Regions from separate parts of the Planococcus sp. YIM B11945 genome, predicted to be linked through region 2. Evidence: riboswitches for the same ligand, from Rfam matches in the RefSeq annotation. Region 2 holds a riboswitch; each other region holds the start of a gene.
The links. A riboswitch is a leader RNA that binds a small molecule or an ion and turns the genes downstream of it on or off. The one in region 2 is predicted to bind lysine.
Positions count from the first base shown of each region.

Region 1: another riboswitch for lysine. It lies ahead of dapA (4-hydroxy-tetrahydrodipicolinate synthase); the one in region 2 lies ahead of ACRRQV_RS10690 (transporter substrate-binding domain-containing protein).
Region 3: another riboswitch for lysine. It lies ahead of ACRRQV_RS00815 (aspartate kinase); the one in region 2 lies ahead of ACRRQV_RS10690 (transporter substrate-binding domain-containing protein).

Region 1 covers NZ_JBOZWR010000004.1:270,815-274,095, forward strand. The annotation lists gene ypfJ (KPN_02809 family neutral zinc metallopeptidase) at 1-829, opposite strand, end outside; gene ACRRQV_RS09320 (SAM-dependent methyltransferase) at 901-1,503, opposite strand; lysine riboswitch at 1,613-1,792, shown strand; gene dapA (4-hydroxy-tetrahydrodipicolinate synthase) at 1,919-2,809, shown strand; gene ACRRQV_RS09330 (STAS domain-containing protein) at 2,861-3,281, opposite strand, start outside.
Region 2 covers NZ_JBOZWR010000004.1:552,198-555,478, reverse strand. The annotation lists gene ACRRQV_RS10695 (hypothetical protein) at 1-806, shown strand, start outside; lysine riboswitch at 892-1,074, shown strand; gene ACRRQV_RS10690 (transporter substrate-binding domain-containing protein) at 1,196-2,038, shown strand; gene ACRRQV_RS10685 (amino acid ABC transporter permease) at 2,279-3,046, shown strand; gene ACRRQV_RS10680 (amino acid ABC transporter ATP-binding protein) at 3,081-3,281, shown strand, end outside.
Region 3 covers NZ_JBOZWR010000001.1:150,102-153,382, reverse strand. The annotation lists gene ACRRQV_RS00815 (aspartate kinase) at 201-1,415, opposite strand; lysine riboswitch at 1,639-1,814, opposite strand; gene uvrC (excinuclease ABC subunit UvrC) at 1,853-3,281, opposite strand, start outside.

The sequences.
Region 1 (3,281 bases), 280 kb from region 2:
ACGTGTTGCCTTTGTCCAGGTTGCCGTATTCGAATCCGCGGTAGAACCATTTTTTGCGCTGTTCGCTCGTGCCGTGGGTGAAGCTTTCCGGCACCACGTAGCCGCGGGAGCGCTGCTGGATGGTGTCGTCGCCGACTGCGCTTGCGGCGGTCAAAGCTTCTTCAAGATCGCCTTCTTCAAGCAAGTCCATTCCTTGTGCGTGGTGCGCCCAGACGCCGGCCAAGTAGTCGGCCTGCAGCTCGAGTTTCACTTGCAGCTTGTTGTAATCTTCTTCACTCAAGCGGCTTCGCTGCGGCTGGATTTTGTCCATGGTGCCCAAGAGGTTTTGAACGTGATGGCCGACTTCATGAGCGATGACATACGCCATGGCAAAATCGCCCGGTGCTTGGAATTGCTGCTTTAATTCATCGTAAAAGCTCAAGTCAATATACAGGTTCTGGTCGCCCGGGCAGTAAAACGGCCCGACTGCTGCGCTCGCGGTTCCGCAGGCAGAGTCCACACTTCCCGAAAACAGGACAAGCGTTGGATCCACGTATTCCTTCCCTTCTTCTGCAAATACATCCGCCCACACTTCTTCTGTATCCGCTAAAACGACCGATACGAATTCCGCCATTTCGCGTTCTTGTTCGGTCTCCATATAAGGTTCATTTGACTGGGTCTCCGCGCCTCCCAAGCTGTTCAGGATCGCCCCCGGGTCGCCGCCCATAAAAGCGATAATGAGGACGATGACAATCCCGCCAAGGCCTCCGCCAACGAGTGTCTTTCCGCCGCCGCCGCTTCCCCGGCGGTCTTCTACATTTCTGCTTCCCTTTCTTCCTTGCCACTTCATCTAAATCTCCCCGCTTTCATTCCATAACGCTTAGTTGCCTATACCCAAATTCGACCAAGGTTTAATCCGATTCACGAAAGCCGGTAAACCAAAAAGCGCTCGCGCAGATTCCGCCGCGCCCCCGGCAAACGGACTTCTTCCACTAATCGAAACTCAGTTTGCTGGTCCAAAAAATCGATGTAATCATCTCCAGGAAAAAACAGCAGCAAATCGACTTCCCGATCCGTTTCTTCGACGGAAAGTAAAATCCGATTCACAACGGTCATGAAAATCTGAACCGAAAACGGATTAAAGAAATAAAACCGGTTATCTCTCTCACTGATGGGGTAGTCCTGCGCCATGCAATGATGAAACGCGATTTTCCCTTTGGCTTTTTTCCGCTTTTTCTCGTAGCTGTCCCGATTTTTCAAGGCATCCTTGTAGAAGGTTTCATTCATCTCAATCCCGGCCGTCTCACAGCCGAACAAATAATGGACGTAAAAATTCAGACGCCCCTTCCCGCAGCCAAAATCGACCAGCCGATCGCCAGGTTGAAGTTTGTAGCGGCTAAACAGCTGGTCGAGCAATTGATAGGGAGTCGGTTCATATCGGTGAAAATGGGGGGAATCGTTGAATCCTTGCTGGATTTCTTCTGTTTCCACCCCGAGCAGCGCATCAAATTGGTGTTCGTTCATCGTTGTCCACTCCTCGTCTTGCCTATGTAAATACCCGGTTTTTCTTGCTTTTAAAAGAGATTTTTGTTAAAGTCTAGCTAATCGAATACTTCCTGCTTCATTCCATTGAAGTGAGGATAGAGGCGCAAAAACCATCAGTACGCAAACCGAGGAAGTTGGAATCCGTTGACGTTTGCCGAAAGGGGAATTTGCCGAAGCGAAGGGGAATCCACAGCCCCTGCCGCTGGTTCTGCCATTGAACAAATGCAGAACTGTCATATAGGAAACTATATGGAGGGCTATCTGACGCACAAAAACGCAAGATAAACCGCGTTTTTACTGCAGCAACGAGGCTCTCGTTGCTGCTTTTTTATTTGTTCCCGGCTGCCCCCGCCGCCTCTGATTCTACAAAAAACTAGTAAAAGGGCGTGTATGTATGAATTTTGGCCGAGTTATTACAGCAATGGCAACTCCATTTGACGCAAATGAAAACATTGATTTTTCAGCAACAAAAATTTTGATTGAACATTTGATCGCCAACGGAACGGACGGTTTCGTAGTCGCCGGCACCACCGGCGAATCACCGACTTTGTCGACCGAAGAAAAAGTGGAACTGTTTAAATTTGTCGTGGAAGCGGTGAATGGCCGCATTCCAGTCATCGCCGGAACCGGCTCCAACAACACCCGCGCTTCGATTGCACTAACAAAACAAGCCGAAGAAGCTGGCGTAGACGGCGTAATGCTTGTTGCCCCGTACTACAACAAGCCTTCCCAAGAAGGCTTGTACCAGCATTTCCAAGCCATCGCTGAAGCTACGAGCCTTCCTGTCATGCTGTACAACATTCCGGGGCGCAGCGTCGTCAATATGTCGGTCGACCTCATTGTCCGCTTGTCTTCCATTCCCAACATCGTTTCTGTAAAAGAAGCGAGCGGCGATTTGGGTGCCATGGCAGAAATCATTGAACGCACGCCGGAAACATTTTCTTTATACAGCGGCGACGATGGCTTGACGCTGCCGGTGCTTGCAATCGGCGGAATCGGAATCGTCTCGGTCGCTTCCCACATCATCGGCAACGAAATGCAGGCGATGATTGCGCGCTTTAACGAAGGCCAAACCGTTCAAGCGGCAGCTCTTCACCGTTCCCTATTGCCGGTCATGGATGCGTTGTTCGCTGCACCAAATCCCGTGCCTGTAAAAACGGCTCTGAATTTGACCGGCGTGAACGTCGGCGGCGTCCGCTTGCCGATGGTGCCGTTGACACCATCGCAAACCGAATTGCTGCGCCAAGTCCTGCCACCGCATAAAATTAATACTTCCGCTAATTAAAAATGCATTGAAAAAACCGATAGAGCTCAGGCTCCATCGGTTTTTATGTGCTTACAGGCTGAAATTCAGTTTTTGAACCACTTGCTTCAAGCTGCCGCCAATGGCCAGTCCGTTAATGTCTACGCCAAGCTGGATCAAGGTTTGGGCAATTTCCGGACGAATGCCCGTTAAAATGGCCGTCACTCCGACAAGCTTCAAAGACTGGACAATTTTTACGATTTGGTCGGCAACGACGGTGTCCACTTTGACGACGCCTGACAAATCAATAATCAGCGTCGTGATTTTCAGTTGATTGGCCGCCAACAAAGTTTTCTCTAGTACATGGCGGGCGCGGTCTAAATCCATTTCACCCACGAGAGGCAAAACGGCGATGCGGTCACTCAATGGCACGACCGGCGCCGACAGTTCCAAATATTCCTGGCGCGCCGACTGCATGTTTTGCTGGTACTCTCTTATGTACGCAGTGCTGTAA
Region 2 (3,281 bases):
CTTTTGAACGGAATCTGGAGAAATTATTGAGCGATACACGGAAACGAAAAAAACGCGTCAACATCTTTGATGAAGTGTTGGGGAAATTCATGTGCCCGAACAAAGAAGAGCGTTTGTTTTTCCTTTTTTCCGCTTTGATGATGAAGCAGGAAAGGGAATTCAAGTTAAAAGTATATCCGACTTTGGGCATTTCGCTCGTCTTTCCGTTTATCTTCCTGATCAATGGCGGCAGCGGAGAGACCGGACTGGATGTGGTTTCGGAAAACTTGTTTTTTTATATTTACTTCTGCAATTTGATGATTCCGCACGTGATTCATATGCTCAAGTTTTCAGGGAACTATAAAGGCAGCTGGTTATTCAAAGCAGCGCCCATTCCTCAAGTGTCCCTTGCCTACAGCGGTGCCTTGAAAGCATTTTTGGCAAAGCTTTATTTGCCTGTATTGCTGGTGGTCAGTGCCGCGTTTTTGTGGATTTTCGGTGCTTCTGTTTTAGTCGATTTAGCAGTCGTTTTGTTGGCGGGAGTGGTTCAGACGCTTATTACCTACAAAATGATCAATGACGAAGAGTTTCCGTTTTCAAAGTCGTTTGAGTTTGCACAGGAATCGGGAATGGGGACATTGATGTTACTGAATATTATAACCGGCGGGCTTGCACTGGCCCATTGGATTGCCATCGGCTACACATATGGAATCTACTTCTACTTGGTCCTCTTAATGGCCGCTGTTTTCATCGGATGGCGCATGCTTTTTCCAGTAAAAGGAGAAAAACAAAGCAAGAATCCTCTTTTTCAATCGAAAATGTTTTGAAAAGTACAGAGCTGGTTGACAATGTGAAATACAGTACTGTAAACTATGGTACATAATTAAATAACGAATTAACCTCACTATTTACAAGTGAGGTAGAGGCGCGGTCGTTAACAGTCCTAAGAAGAGTTTGAGAAGCAGTGATGCTTAGGAGAAGGAACTACCGCCGAAGTTTATAATATTTCTCTGTATTATTTGCTGGGTCTGCAGTTAAGAACTGCAGGACTATCTTATTGGCCATCCCGGGCCGGTAAGATGTGCTATCTCCACTTGGGACGGAAGAGGATTAAGGCAACTATACATAGTTCGGCTTGAGTTCATCTCAGGCCGTTTTTTATGCAAGTTGCCTTTTTTGTTTGCATAAACACGGAAAATTGAAGGGGGAAAAGAACATGAAGAAAAAATTATCGTTATTTTCAATTGTATTTCTAGCTGCCATGCTGCTGTTGGCAGGCTGCGGTTCAGGAGGCTCTGAAGGATCCGGCTCTTCAGGCGGAGACAAAGACACGTTTACAGTCGGAATGGAAGCAGGCTATCCGCCGTTTAACTGGACGCAAGCGGATGATTCCAACGGCGCCGTTAAACTCGATGGCAACGCAGAATATGCAGGCGGCTACGACGTGGAAATCGCAAAACGGATTGCAGAAGATATGGGCAAGGAATTAGTAATTGTTAAAACGGAATGGGACGGCCTTGTGCCGGCTCTGGCTTCTGGAAAAATTGATGCCATTGTTGCTGGGATGTCGCCGACGGCAGAACGTAAAGAAACCATCGATTTCTCAGACCATTACTATACGTCAGACTTGGTCATGGTAGTGAAGAAGGGCGGGAAATACGAAGGGGCAACAACTCTTGCTGACTTTAAAGGAGCAAAAGTTACCGCTCAATTGAACACGTTCCATTATTCAGTAATTGATCAAATTGAAGGAGTTTCTAAACAAACCGCTATGGAAAGTTTCCCGGCGATGCGGGTAGCCCTTGAATCAGGAATGATTGATGGCTATGTATCTGAACGCCCAGAAGCGGTCAGCGCTTCTGCAGCAAATGAAAATTATGCAATGGTTGAATTTACAGAAGGCTTCCAAACGTCGGAAGAAGATACCGCTATTGCTGTAGGGATTAAAAAAGGCAGTGAATTGACAAAACAGATTAACGAAACGCTAACGTCTATTCCAGAAGAAGAGCGCCAGGAAATTATGGATACTGCTATCAAGAACCAACCAGCTGCGCAATAGCGCTTAGATGGTGCCGGCTGCATCGCGATGCAGTCGGCTTTATCTTTTCCCGAATTGGCGGGAGTTGAAGTAAGCACTTCTGTAAGTTGACCTAAATAAAGTGCTTTTTATAAGTCGCTTCGGACGCTTATTGCTTCAGCGCGAGCCGACGGTAAGCGGAGCTGTTTTGCAAAATATCGATAAGTGGCAATCATTAGTTCAACTTATATAGGAATTGAAGTTTTAATTAGGAGGAAAACCATGAGTTACGAATGGATCGTCAACATCATTACAGAAAACTGGCCAATGTTTTTACGGGGTGCCGGTATGACGCTTTTGATTTCCATCATTGGCACGATAATTGGTGCGGTGATTGGGTTATTAATCGGAGTGATCCATACCATTCCGATGCCGGAGCGTGGCATCAAAAAATTCTTTTTGAAAATCGTTAATTTTTTACTTTCCGCATATATTGAATTTTTCCGCGGAACGCCGATGATGGTGCAAGCCATGGTCATTTTCTATGGCTCTGCTTTAGCGTTCGGCATCGATATGGACGTTTTCACTGCAGCGATTTTCATCGTTTCCATCAATACGGGTGCGTATATGTCGGAAATCGTCCGAGGCGGAATTGTCTCCGTCGACAAAGGGCAATTCGAATCCGCCCAAGCAATCGGCATGAATCATTTTCAGACGATGATGCATGTCGTCCTGCCGCAAGTGGTGCGCAACATTTTGCCTGCAACCGGCAACCAATTTGTCATCAACATCAAAGATACGGCCGTATTGAGCGTCATTGGAGTGACGGAATTATTCTTTCAAACGAGAACTGTATCAGGAAACAACTTCCGCTATTTTGAGTCATTCTTCGTTGCCTGTGTGCTGTATTTCATCATGACCTTTGCGATCACGCTTTTATTGCGCAAATTGGAAAGAAGAATGGATGGCCCCGAAAATTACAGCATGATTGGCGGTTTGCCGATGCAAGTGGCGAAACCGGAAGACACGGAGCATAAAATCAAAAACTGAAGATAGAAATTCAGAGAACGGAAGAGGAGACCTTATGGAAAAAGTAATTGAGATTCAACATTTAAGCAAATCCTTTGGAACGCATGAAGTATTGAAAGACATCGACTTTTCGGTGCACAAAGGAGAAGTGGTGTGTGTCATCGGCTCTTCAGGATCCGGAAAATCGACTCTTCTTCGCTGCATCAACTTGTTGGAAAAGCCAAGCGGCGGACAAATCATTTACAACGGCGAAAAC
Region 3 (3,281 bases), on a different contig from region 2:
TTTCGCTATTGTACTGTCGTTTAAAAATACGATTTGTGTTCATTCTTGTAAATTTGTGTTCGAAATATATAACTTGTGTGCGTTAATTCATTTTTATGTTCGATAATTTACATTTGTTTTCATTTAACGAATTTTTATATGCCAAACAGCTTTTTCCAATAAAAAAAGACCCGTCAATCAACGGGCCTCAAAATAATTTATTAAAACGACAAACCATAAGCATCATGCAACGCATTTGCGGATTTTTCCATGTCGCTTGCCGGCACGACGACGGAGACTTTGATTTCGGACGTGCTGACCATTTTGACTGGAATGTCCTGCACGCGGAGAATGTCGAACATGCGCGCGGCGACACCTGGGTTTGAAACCATCCCGGAGCCAACAATGGAGACTTTCGCCAAACCCACTTCAAAATTGGCCGATGAGAAGCCGATTTCGCTGCGATAAGTTTCCAATACACGTATCGTCTCATCCAAGCTGTCTTCTTTAATTGAGAAGGACACGGACGGCGGCACTTCGTCGGAGATGCTTTGGACGATGATGTCGACATCGATGTGGTGTTCCGCAAGTTTCATGAAAATCTTGGCCAATGAGCCATTGAACGGTTTGTCGTAGCTTGCTGTTATACGGGCGATGCCCGGTTCGAACGCAACGCCTCTGACGATTAGATTTTTTTCCACAGTGATCACCTCTTGTATAGTTGTGCCCGGTTCGTCTGAATAACTCGCTCTCACCGAAAGCGGGACATTGTTGTTTTTGGCAAATTCCACCGCGCGCGGATGCAAGACGCCTGCTCCGAGATTGGCGAGCTCCAGCATTTCGTCATACGAAATTTGTTCGAGTTTCCGCGCACCTGTGACATATCGCGGATCTGACGTATAGACGCCGTCTACATCCGTGTAAATTTCGCATTTTTCCGCATTCAACGCGGCAGCGAGGGCGACTGCAGTGGTATCGGAGCCGCCGCGGCCGAGTGTTGTGATATTGCCGATTTTGTCGACGCCTTGAAATCCGGCAACGACGCAAATAAAACCGCTGTCCAGCACACGTTCCAAGCGCTCAGTGTGAATGTGTTCGATGCGTGCATTGCGCGGAACGGATTCCGTTTCGATTCCCGCCTGCCAGCCGGTAAACGACAGGGCTTCGTGGCCAAGCGATTTGAATGCCATCGCCAACAACGAAATCGTCACTTGCTCGCCGGTTGCGAGCAGCATGTCCATTTCCCGTTTTGGCGGCTCCGTCGAAATTTCATTCGCCAATGCCACGAGCGTGTCCGTCGTTTTGCCCATTGCTGAAACGACAATCACGACGCGGCGGCCCTGCTCTTTTTCACGGATGGCCCGTTTCGCGACTCCAATAATTTTCTCAGGAGTTGCAACCGACGTCCCTCCGAATTTCATCACACTTGTCTCCATTTTATCCACTCCCACAATTTATCCCGTTTTAACGGTCAGTAAGACTCCCGTTGTTCCAACCGGGAGTCCACTGGCCGTAAAAACCCGATTGGATCAACTAACATTCACTGGGGATGGAGCTCCCATTGAATGAAGTTTCTCTTTATGTGGCCCTCAAAAGAAAAAGAGGCAGCCCGCTGCGCTTGCAGCCAACTACCTCTTTTACCATGCACGAAAAACGTCCATGTGAGATAGCCCTCCAGAGATCGACTCTGACAGCCCGGCACTTCTTAAATGCAGAACCAGCATGCGTGTCTACAGCAACATCGCACACTTCGGCGACCGCCCCTTTCCCCATCCTTCATCGACTCTGTCTGTCTCGGAATGGGTACTTTTGACGTTCGCACCTCTATCACCACTCGTTACAAGTGATTCAATTATGCTATTACGATAGCATACTATTTTTCGGTTGACAATGTTTCTTCACTAAAATGCTTTTGAATCGACAACGCTAATCCGACGGGCATTCCCGCTTCTTTCAATTCTTCCACGGATGCCTCTTTTATTTTCTTCACCGAACCGAAATGCTTCAGCAATTGCTGCTTGCGTTTTGGCCCGACGCCTTCTAAATTATCAAGGGAAGAAGTAATGGCGTTTTTCCCCCGCAGCTGGCGGTGGAACGTAATAACAAAACGGTGGACTTCGTCTTGGATGCGCTGCAGCAAGTAAAACGCTTCACTTGTTCGTTTAAGCGGCACCATTTCAATCGGCGAGCCGTACAATAGTTGTGATGTTTGGTGCTTGGCGTCTTTCGCAAGTCCAGCGATCGGAATCGACAAGCCCAATTCGTCTTCCAAAATTTCGCGCGCCGATTCGATTTGCCCTTTGCCCCCGTCAATAATGATTAAATCCGGAAGTGGCAAGTTGTCTTTTAAGACGCGGGTATAGCGGCGGCGGATGACTTCGCGCATCGCTGCGTAATCATCAGGTTTTGACGCATTGCGTGTTTTGTATTTCCGGTAATCTTTTTTAGATGGCTTGCCGTCAATAAATGTAATCATCGCCGATACCGCGTCGGCGCCTTGAATATGCGAGTTGTCAAACGCTTCGATGCGCAGCGGCGTTTCAATGTTCATCGCTTCGCCGAGCTCGACGCACGCACCGATCGTTTTCGTTTCTTGGCGTTCCAACAGCTGGAATTTTTCTTTGATGGCTATTTCAGCGTTTTTCTTCGCGAGTTCAACCAAATCTTTTTTCTTGCCCCGCTGCGGCACAAGCGCCCGGACATCGAGCCACTCCCTTACCAAATCGGCGTCTTCGCCTTCCGGCAATAAAACCTCATTGGGCTTGACGTGGTGCGATTGCTCGTAAAACTGGCCGAGGAATGTCATGAATTCTTCCTGCGGGTCCCGGTATAGCGGGAATAACGAAACGTCGCGTTCGATCAGCTTGCCTTGGCGCACAAAAAACACTTGGACGCACATCCAGCCTTTGTCGACCGCATAAGCAAACACATCGCGGTTGGTGAAATCGTTCATCGCCATTTTCTGCTTTTCCATAACGGTCTCGATATGGGAAATTTGGTCGCGGTATTCTTTCGCCCGCTCGAATTCCAGATTTTCTGCCGCTTCGGACATTTTTTCCACCAACTGCTGTTTGACTTCCCGGAAGCCGCCGTTCAAGAATTTCGTAATGCCGTCAATCATTTCTTGGTAGGTTTCTCGTTCGACCGGTTTGATGCACGGCGCCAAACATTGCCCCATGTGGTAATAAAGGCAAGCCCGGTCTGGCATCTGATGGCATTTCCGCAATGGATACAGCCGGTCGAGCAATTTTTTCGTTTCGCTTGCCGCAAAGGCATTCGGATAAGGGCCGAAATACTTGCCT